One region of the Paraburkholderia sp. GAS38 genome, then DNA from elsewhere that is predicted to be linked to it. Evidence: riboswitches for the same ligand, from Rfam matches in the RefSeq annotation. Region 1 holds a riboswitch; the other holds the start of a gene.
The links. Region 1 has a riboswitch for thiamine pyrophosphate ahead of P3T42_RS33105 (FAD-dependent oxidoreductase). Riboswitches for the same ligand answer to the same signal wherever they lie in the genome.

Region 1 (4,417 bases):
TTCATGTGCGACGAACGCATGACGCGTTTGAATTCGCGCAGACGATTCACGGTAGCGCGCCAGTCGACCAGGCTGCCGTAACTGTTGATGAACCAGGAGAACGAATCGCTCACCGTGCCGAACGAGTTCTGGATCTGCATCAACACGCCCATGGTGAAGGCGCCGGTGAAGTACTTGGGCGCCGCGACAATGAGCGGAAAGATGAACGCGATCTGGCCGTAGAAGCTCAGCACGAAGCTCAGCCGCTTGGTGTACTTCATCACGCGCCACCAGTTGTCGCGAATGCGCTGGAAGAAGTTTTGTGCGTTCGCCCGTTCGGTCTGCTCACCATCGTAAAACGCGATCTGTTCCGAGTTCTCGCGCACCCGGATCAGGCCGAAGCGAAAATCCGCCTCGACCTTCTGTTGCTGGTACGTAATCGAAACGAGCGGCCGGCCGAGCTTGTACATCACGTACGAGCCGCCCAGCGCATAGAGCGCGGCGACCCACACCATGTAGCCCGGAATGACGATCGGCATGCCGCCGAGTGTGACGGTCAAGGCCCCAGCGAGCGTCCAGAGGATGGTGACGAACGTAATGAGCGTGACGACCGTCGAGAGCAGGTCGAGCGTCAGCGAGAGGGTGCTGGTCGCAAAGGACTGCAGGTCGTCGGTGATCCGCTGGTCGGGGTTGTCCGTGAGGCGGTCGCGCTCGATCCGGTAGAAGGCGCTGTCGCCAAGCCATTCTTCGAGGTAGCGGGTGGTGAGCCACTGGCGCCAGCGGAAGCCGAGCATCTGACGCAGATAGCGGCCGTAGACAAAGAGGACGATCAGCGCCGCAACCAGGACGACCCAAACCGTCATCAGGTGGGGGAAGTCCTTCACGCTCTTGTTTTGCAGCATGTTGAAGAACTCGCCGTTCCAGCTATTGAACTTGACGCTGATCCAGACGTTGGCGAGGTTGATCACGATGATCGTAATCAGGAGTCCCCAGGCGATCTTCCATTCTTCAGAGACCCAGTAGGGCTTGATCAGACTCCACGCGGAGACTTTATCGTCCGGTTCTAGCGTGCCGGCGGGGGAAGTATTGGGTGTCATGACCATCCTGAAGAAATGCTGGCTCATCTTGGGCCGCTTCGCCATGGCTGGGCTCGGATGGCTCAGCCTATGACGAGTCGGCGCTACGGCGGTATTGCGATTGCGGCTTGCGTCTCGACCCCGTCGCACGACGCTGGACGTCCGTTGCCGGATGCCCGTCGCCGGATTCTGGCCCGAGCGCCTTAAGCGAAAATTAATCGCGGCGGACGCAGCGAGGCGCTTGTCCTGTCGTGCGTGAAGCGGGAAGCCGTGCGCTCGTTGCATTGTGCCAGAGGGCCGCGCGCGGCTGCATCAATCGGCAGTGGCGGCTGCCGCACAGCCGCGCCGGTTTGCGGCCCGCGCGCCTTTTATGGTCTAATGACTCTCGACGAAACAGGGGTGCTTTGCGCGCGGGCCACACGCCGCGGCGAGGCTGAGAGAGACCCTTTGCACCCGATCCGGGTAATACCGGCGCGGGAAGTTTCCGGAAGTCAGCGTTTCTTCCAGCTTTTCTTCCATTCCCCGCCGGGCGGCGTCCGTCACTGGATGCGCCTTTTGCCCGGCCGGCCTCGCAAGCCGGTTTCGTCCTTGGGTACGTGCGCCTGTTGCCGTACGGAAAGGATACGATGACCGCTCAATCTTCAGTTTATTGCCTCGTTTGTCCCCTCATGGCGCAAACCGCTCTGCGCGTGCCGGCGGGACGGCGATGAGCACGCACGCCCAGGCGGATTTCGCCGTCATCGGCGGTGGTCTGTGCGGCCGGCTGGTTGCATGGCGGCTCGCCGGCGCGGGGCACCGCGTCGCCCTGTACGAGCGCGGCGATGCCGCCGGCTCGCAGGCTGCCGCGTGGGTGGCGGCGGCGATGCTCGCCCCGCTCGCCGAAGCGGCCAGCGCCGAATTGCTGATCACGCGCCTCGGCGCCGCCTCGCTCGACTCCTGGCCGAGCGTGCTGGCCGAATTGCCCGAACCGGTGTTCTTTCAACGCAATGGCACGCTGGTCGTCTGGCATCACGCCGACCGCACCGAAGCGCCGTTGTTCGAGCGCCGCGTGCGCTCAAATGCGCCGGCGGATCTGCTCGAGGGCGGCTTTGTCGCGCTAGCGGGCGCCCAGCTCGGGGCGACCGAGCCCGCGCTCGCCGGCCGTTTCACGCAAGGCTGGCTGTTGCCGCACGAAGGGCAGCTCGACAATCGCCAGGTGCTCAGCGCGCTTGCCGCGGGTCTGGCCGAACGCGGTGTCGAGACGCACTGGAATACGCCGGTCGCCGATCACGCCCTGCCGCCGGCCCGCGTGACGATCGATTGCCGTGGACTCGGCGCCAAGGCGGTGTTGCCCACCTTGCGCGGCATCCGCGGTGAGGTCGCCCGCGTGCATGCGCCCGGTATCGGCCTCACGCGTCCGGTGCGCCTGCTGCATCCGCGCTACCCGTTGTATATCGCGCCGAAGCAGGACGATCTCTACGTGATCGGCGCCACCGAAGTGGAAGGCGAAGACATGTCGCCGGTCAGCGTGCGCTCCGCGCTGGAATTGCTGAGCGCGGCGTTCTCGGTGCATCCGGGCTTCGGCGAGGCGCGCATTCTCGAATTGAACTCGCAGTGCCGCCCGACCTTGCCGGACCACCGTCCGGCGCTGGTGTGGGATGGCGCGCAGACCTTGCGCGTGAACGGCCTGTACCGGCATGGCTACATGATCGTGCCGGAAGTCGCGGACGAAGCCGCCCGCTTTGCCGCCGCGCTGCTCGAAGGACGCATCGGCGATGCCGACGCCTTCGCCGGCTGGCGGCGCGATGCCCGCTGGAGCGAGCTGTTTCAGCTCGCCCGGCTCGATCCACAGAATTGCGCGCAGGTGCCGGCATGAGCGTTGCGAAGATGGCTGCATCGGCCGTCGTGCCCATCACTTGCGTGATCGATTGAACCGTATCTGAACACCATGGACATTCATATCAATCAGAAGCCGTTGTCGCTCCCCGACGGGGCGACCGTCGCCGATGCGCTGGTTGCCTTCGGCGCGCGTCCGCCGTTCGCCGTCGCGCTGAACGGCGATTTTGTTGCCCGCACCCAGCACGCCGCGCGCGCGCTGCAGGCGGGCGACAAGCTCGACGTCGTGCAACCCGTCGCCGGCGGCTAAACGGCGCTCGCCTGCGGGCCAAACGTGGTCGCCTGCGGCCAGGGCCCGCGCATTGCCAGAGACAAGGATTTTCAGATGACTGCTCCCATTCCCGCCGACGCCCTCACGCTGTACGGCCAAACCTTTGCGAGCCGGGTGCTGCTCGGCACCTCGCGCTATCCGTCGCTGCAGTCGCTGTCCGACTCGATCGATGCCGCGAAGCCCGGCATGATCACGGTCGCGCTGCGCCGCCAGATGAACGACGGCGGCGCCGATGCCGGCTTTTTCGACCTGCTCAAACGCCACGGCGTGCCGGTGCTGCCGAACACGGCTGGCTGCCAGAGCGTCGGTGAGGCGGTCACGACCGCCCATATGGCGCGCGAAGTCTTCGAGACCGACTGGATCAAGCTCGAACTGATCGGCGACGACTACACGCTGCAACCCGACCCGATCGGCCTGATCGAAGCGGCCGCTCGGCTGGTGAAGGACGGCTTCAAGGTGCTGCCGTACTGTACCGAAGATCTGGTGATCGGCCGGCGCCTGCTCGACGCCGGCTGCGAGGCGCTGATGCCGTGGGGTGCGCCGATCGGCACCGGCAAGGGCGTGATCAATCCGTACGGCCTGCGGGTGCTGCGCGAGCGGCTGCCGGACGTGCCGCTGATCGTCGACGCGGGACTGGGCGTTCCGTCGCATGCGGCGCAGGTGATGGAATGGGGCTTCGACGGCGTGCTGCTGAACACCGCGGTGTCGCAGGCGACTCACCCCGAGGCGATGGCCCGCGCCTTCGCGCTGGGCGTCGAAGCGGGTCGCGAGGCCTATCTCGCGGGGCCGATGGCCGAACGTGAAACCGCCCACGCGAGCACGCCGGTGGTCGGCATGCCGTTCTGGCATCAGGACGGGAGCGCAGCATGAACGCGACCTCGACGCAGACTTCGCCGCTCGGCGGCCGCGACTTGTTCTGGCCGCCTGCCGACGAGCTGACCGAAGCCGCCGAGCGCATCCGCGCGCGGCTGGGCGACTGGCCGCCGACCCACGCGCCGTGGCGCATCTGCCTGACCGCGCCGGACGACGCCAACGGCGGCGATCTGATCATCGTCGCCGACGCCCAGCAGCACGGCGAACAGGTGGCGCGCTGGCAGGTGCAGGGCGCGGGCGTGATCGTCGCGGCTGCAGGCCGTGCGACGCTGCATCTGGGCGGCGAGCGCTATTCGCTGGAAGGGCATCTGGCCGAAGACTGGATCCCCGCGCTTGCCGCGTT
Region 2 (4,417 bases), on a different contig from region 1:
TTCATGGTGTCGTGCGACATCGCGTCGTTCGACATGGCTCCGCTTGCCTGCGCGAAGGCGGCCGTTCCGCTCGTCAGAAACGCTACGGCCAGTGCTGCGATTGCGAACTTCTTCATGGGATAACTCCGTTTGTTGTGGATAGTGAGAGCCGGTCATGCCGGCGTGTTTCCGAAGCTTCTGCCGCTCGAGGGTCGGGCCCAACCCGCGCGCGTCAGGAGCCTCCGAACCAGTTGTAGCCCTGGTCGACCCAATAGCCGCCAGGGAAGGTATTCGTGACGAACATCTCGACGATGTGCTTCGGATTCTTGTAGCCGAGCTTGGTCGGCATGCGCAGCTTCATCGGGAAGCCGTATTTCGTGGGCAAACGCTCGCCGTCGTATTCGAAGGTGAGAAGCGTCTGCGGATGCAGGGCCGTCGCCATGTCGATGCTTTCGTAGTAGTCGTCGGCGCATTTGAAGCCGACGTACTTCGCGCTGGTGTCGGCGCCGACGCGGCGCAGGAAACCGGCGAACGGCGTGCCGCCCCAGCGGCCGATCGCGCTCCAGCCCTCCACGCAGATGTGGCGCGTGATCTGCTCGGCGTGCGGCAGCGCGTACAGCTCGGGCAAGCTCCAGGTGCGCTGGCCGGTGACGAGGCCGCTCACTTTCAGCCGGTAGTCCGTGGGATCGACCACGGGCGCGGAATCGACGTCGTAGAACGCGTTGAACGGGAACGGCCGCGTGATCTGCGCTTCGGTGTAGGTCGGCGCCAGTTGCTGCGGATCGAAGATAAAGGCCTGGGCGCGATCGTTCAGACGCGAGACGGCCGTGAGAAACGCGTTCACCGATTTGTCGTCGGTGAGCGAGCAGCCGGTCAGCATCGACAGGCCGCCGAGCGTCAGCAACTGCCTGCCGAACAGGCGCCGCGACGGCATCGAGAGTTCACGGCGTGCGTCGATCAGGATCGACTCGCGGTCAAGCTGGCTCGAGAGCATGCGCCGGGCCGGTTTTTTGTCTGGGGTGTTCATGTCAGGTTTCCTTAACGACCACGCAGCATCGCGAGCAGCGAGCGCGGGACGAGTGCCACCATCGCCAGGTGCACGACGATAAAAGCCGCCATCAACGACATCGCACAGAAGTGCACGATGCGCGCGTTGTCGTAGCCGCCCATCAGTTCGCGCAGCAGCGGAAACTGCACCGACTTCCAGATCGCAAGACCCGAGAGCACCAGTACGATCAGGTCGCACACCACGAACACGTAGGCGAATCGCTGCACCGCGTTGTAGACGCGCAGATCGGCGTGCGACAACTTGCCGGTCAGCGCGGCGACGAAGTCGTGCAGGATGGCGCGCGGCGACAACGGCAGAAACTTGCGAAAGAAACGCCGGCTCGCCAGGTTGAGGGCGAGATAGACGAGGCCGTTGAAGAACAGCAGCCACATCGCCGCGAAGTGCCATTGCAACGCTCCGCCGAGCCAGCCGCCGAGTGTGAGCGATGGCGGGAAGGTGAAGCCTTTGAAGATCGGCGACGCGTCGTAGATGCGCCAGCCGGAGAGCATCATCGTGATTGCGGCCAGCGCATTGAGCCAGTGCGTGACGCGAACCCACACCGGGTGAATCGGACCGGTGCACGGTGCAGCGGGGGGTGCGGCGGGCGGCGCCGTGCCGGATGAGATGTGAGGGGTAGCCATGTGAAGCTCCGTGAATCAGGAATATGAGGCGCTGCGGGTAGCGGAGCTCAGCGAATGTCGTCGTGACCGGTCAATGGCAGGCTCCATCAGGGAATCTGCACGTTTGTCGGCCCACGCCGGCCGTTATGACAACGGAACCGAAATATTTTTTGGGGAGGGAGAAAAAGACACGCGAAAACCCGTGAGAACATCGCACCGCAGACCAGCCCGCCTCACCTTTCATGCTGCGGCGCATCACGCCGCGTAGCCTAATCGAGACAAGCCTCCCCGGCTGTAAGCTGGCCAGGGATCGCGCAGCGCCGATTTCAAGACCGGTTGCCAAGCACCGCGCGGCCGGTGTATCGTGTGCGCTGCTAACGCGGGGGTCCTGCGTCGCACAGAGGTTGGAGGTCTGTGCTGCGTGGGTGAGAAATACCCTTTGAACCTGATCTGGATAATGCCAGCGCAGGGAAGCGTACGGAATTCGCACCGCAGCACCGCCTCATCCTCTCGCGAATTCCGACAACTTCCGTCTCGTCTCCTGCTTAGCGGCCCCACATAGCTTTGCATGGAGATCCGCATGAACGCCAATCCGAAGTTCCTTTCCGCCGACGCTCACGTCGATGCGGCCGCTGTCGCCCCGCTGCCGAATTCCCGCAAGATCTACGTCACTGGCTCGCGCCCCGACATCCGCGTGCCGATGCGCGAAATCACCCAGTCGGATACACCGGACAGCTTCGGTGGCGAGAAGAATCCGCCCGTCTACGTCTACGACACGTCGGGCCCCTACTCCGATCCGGACGCCACGATCGACATCCGCGCCGGTCTGCCGGCACTGCGCCAGCGCTGGATCGAAGAGCGCGGCGACACCGAAGCGCTGAGCGGCCTCTCCAGCGACTTCAGCCGTGAACGCGCCGCCGATACCGCCACCGCCGATCTGCGCTTCCAGGGCCTGCACCGCACGCCGCGCCGCGCCAAAGCGGGCGCCAATGTCTCGCAGATGCACTACGCGCGCAAAGGCATCGTCACGCCGGAGATGGAGTACATCGCGATCCGCGAAAACCAGCAGCGCGCCGCGTATCTGGAGACCCTGAAGACGAGCGGCCCGAACGGCGAAAAGCTCGCCGCGATGATGGGCCGCCAGCATCCGGGGCAAGCATTCGGCGCGAGCGCATTCGGTCCGAACGGCCTCACGGCCATCACGGCGGAATTCGTGCGCGAAGAAGTCGCGCGTGGCCGCGCGATCATCCCGAACAACATCAATCACCCGGAAAGCGAGCCGATGATCATCGGCCGTAACTTCCTCGTGAAGGTGAATGCGAACATCGGCAACTCGGCGGTGACCTCGTCGATCGGCGAAGAAGTCGACAAGATGACGTGGGCGATCCGCTGGGGCGGCGACACGGTGATGGATCTCTCCACCGGCAAGCACATCCACGAAACGCGCGAGTGGATCATCCGCAATTCGCCGGTGCCGATCGGCACGGTGCCGATCTACCAGGCGCTGGAAAAGGTCAACGGCAAGGCCGAAGACCTGACGTGGGAAATCTTCCGCGACACGCTGATCGAACAGGCCGAGCAAGGCGTCGACTACTTCACGATCCACGCCGGCGTGCGTCTGCAATACGTGCCGCTCACCGCCAAACGCATGACGGGCATCGTCTCGCGCGGCGGCTCGATCATGGCGAAGTGGTGTCTGGCTCATCACAAGGAAAGCTTCCTGTACGAGCACTTCGAAGACATCTGCGAAATCATGAAGGCCTACGACGTGGCGTTCTCGCTCGGCGACGGCCTGCGTCCCGGTTCGATCTACGACGCCAACGACGAAGCGCAGCTCGGCGAGCTGAAGACGCTCGGCGAACTCACGCAGATCGCGTGGAAGCACGACGTGCAGACGATGATCGAAGGCCCCGGCCACGTGCCGATGCAACTGATCAAGGAAAACATGGACCTGCAACTGGAATGGTGCGACGAAGCGCCGTTCTACACGCTGGGACCGTTGACCACCGACATCGCCCCCGGCTACGACCACATCACGTCGGGCATCGGCGCTGCGATGATCGGCTGGTTCGGCACGGCGATGCTCTGCTACGTGACGCCGAAGGAACACCTGGGTCTGCCGAACAAGGACGACGTCAAGACCGGCATCATCACCTACAAGCTCGCGGCCCACGCGGCGGATCTGGCGAAGGGTCATCCGGGTGCGCAGGTGCGGGACAACGCGCTGTCGAAGGCACGCTTCGAGTTCCGCTGGGAAGACCAGTTCAACCTCGGCCTCGACCCGGACAAGGCGCGCGAATTCCACGACGAAACGCTGCCGAAGGACTCGGCCAAGGTCGCGCACTTCTGCTCGATGTGCGGCCCGCACTTCTGCTCGATGAAGATCACCCAGGACGTGCGCGAGTTCGCCGCGCAGCAAGGCGTGACCGACGACGAAGCCTTGAAAAAAGGCATGGAAGTGAAGTCGATCGAGTTCATGAAGAAGGGCGCTGAGATTTATCAGCGGCAGTAAGGGCAGCAGGCGGCGCATGCAGCAGGCGCCGCCCGCCCGCTCGCTTGCCTGCTTGCGATGCAGCGTCGAGCCCGCCACCGGCGGGCTCTTGCATTTGCGGACGGACGGGACGACGCTCACCGCGGTCCGACGAGGCTCGCTGAAGAACGGACGGTGTCGGCAGAGGCAAATCATCCTCAATAAGCCACTGAAATAAGCGGTAACGACTTTGCAACCTGACGCCCGGCCGCACGGCGTAAGCTAAGTGGAGGTGCCGTT

Region 2: it holds a riboswitch for thiamine pyrophosphate, as region 1 does, so the genes downstream of both, thiC (phosphomethylpyrimidine synthase ThiC) here and P3T42_RS33105 (FAD-dependent oxidoreductase) in region 1, are expected to answer to the same signal.

What each region holds. Positions count from the first base shown of each region.
Region 1 is NZ_JBNDJO010000019.1:105,864-110,280, reverse strand. It holds gene P3T42_RS33110 (ABC transporter ATP-binding protein/permease) at 1-1,076, opposite strand, end outside; TPP riboswitch at 1,441-1,552, shown strand; gene P3T42_RS33105 (FAD-dependent oxidoreductase) at 1,762-2,910, shown strand; gene thiS (sulfur carrier protein ThiS) at 2,983-3,180, shown strand; gene P3T42_RS33095 (thiazole synthase) at 3,256-4,071, shown strand; gene thiE (thiamine phosphate synthase) at 4,068-4,417, shown strand, end outside.
Region 2 is NZ_JBNDJO010000002.1:411,126-415,542, reverse strand. It holds gene P3T42_RS06050 (pentapeptide MXKDX repeat protein) at 1-116, opposite strand, end outside; gene P3T42_RS06045 (molybdopterin-dependent oxidoreductase) at 212-1,006, opposite strand; gene P3T42_RS06040 (cytochrome b/b6 domain-containing protein) at 1,018-1,668, opposite strand; TPP riboswitch at 2,019-2,137, shown strand; gene thiC (phosphomethylpyrimidine synthase ThiC) at 2,228-4,159, shown strand.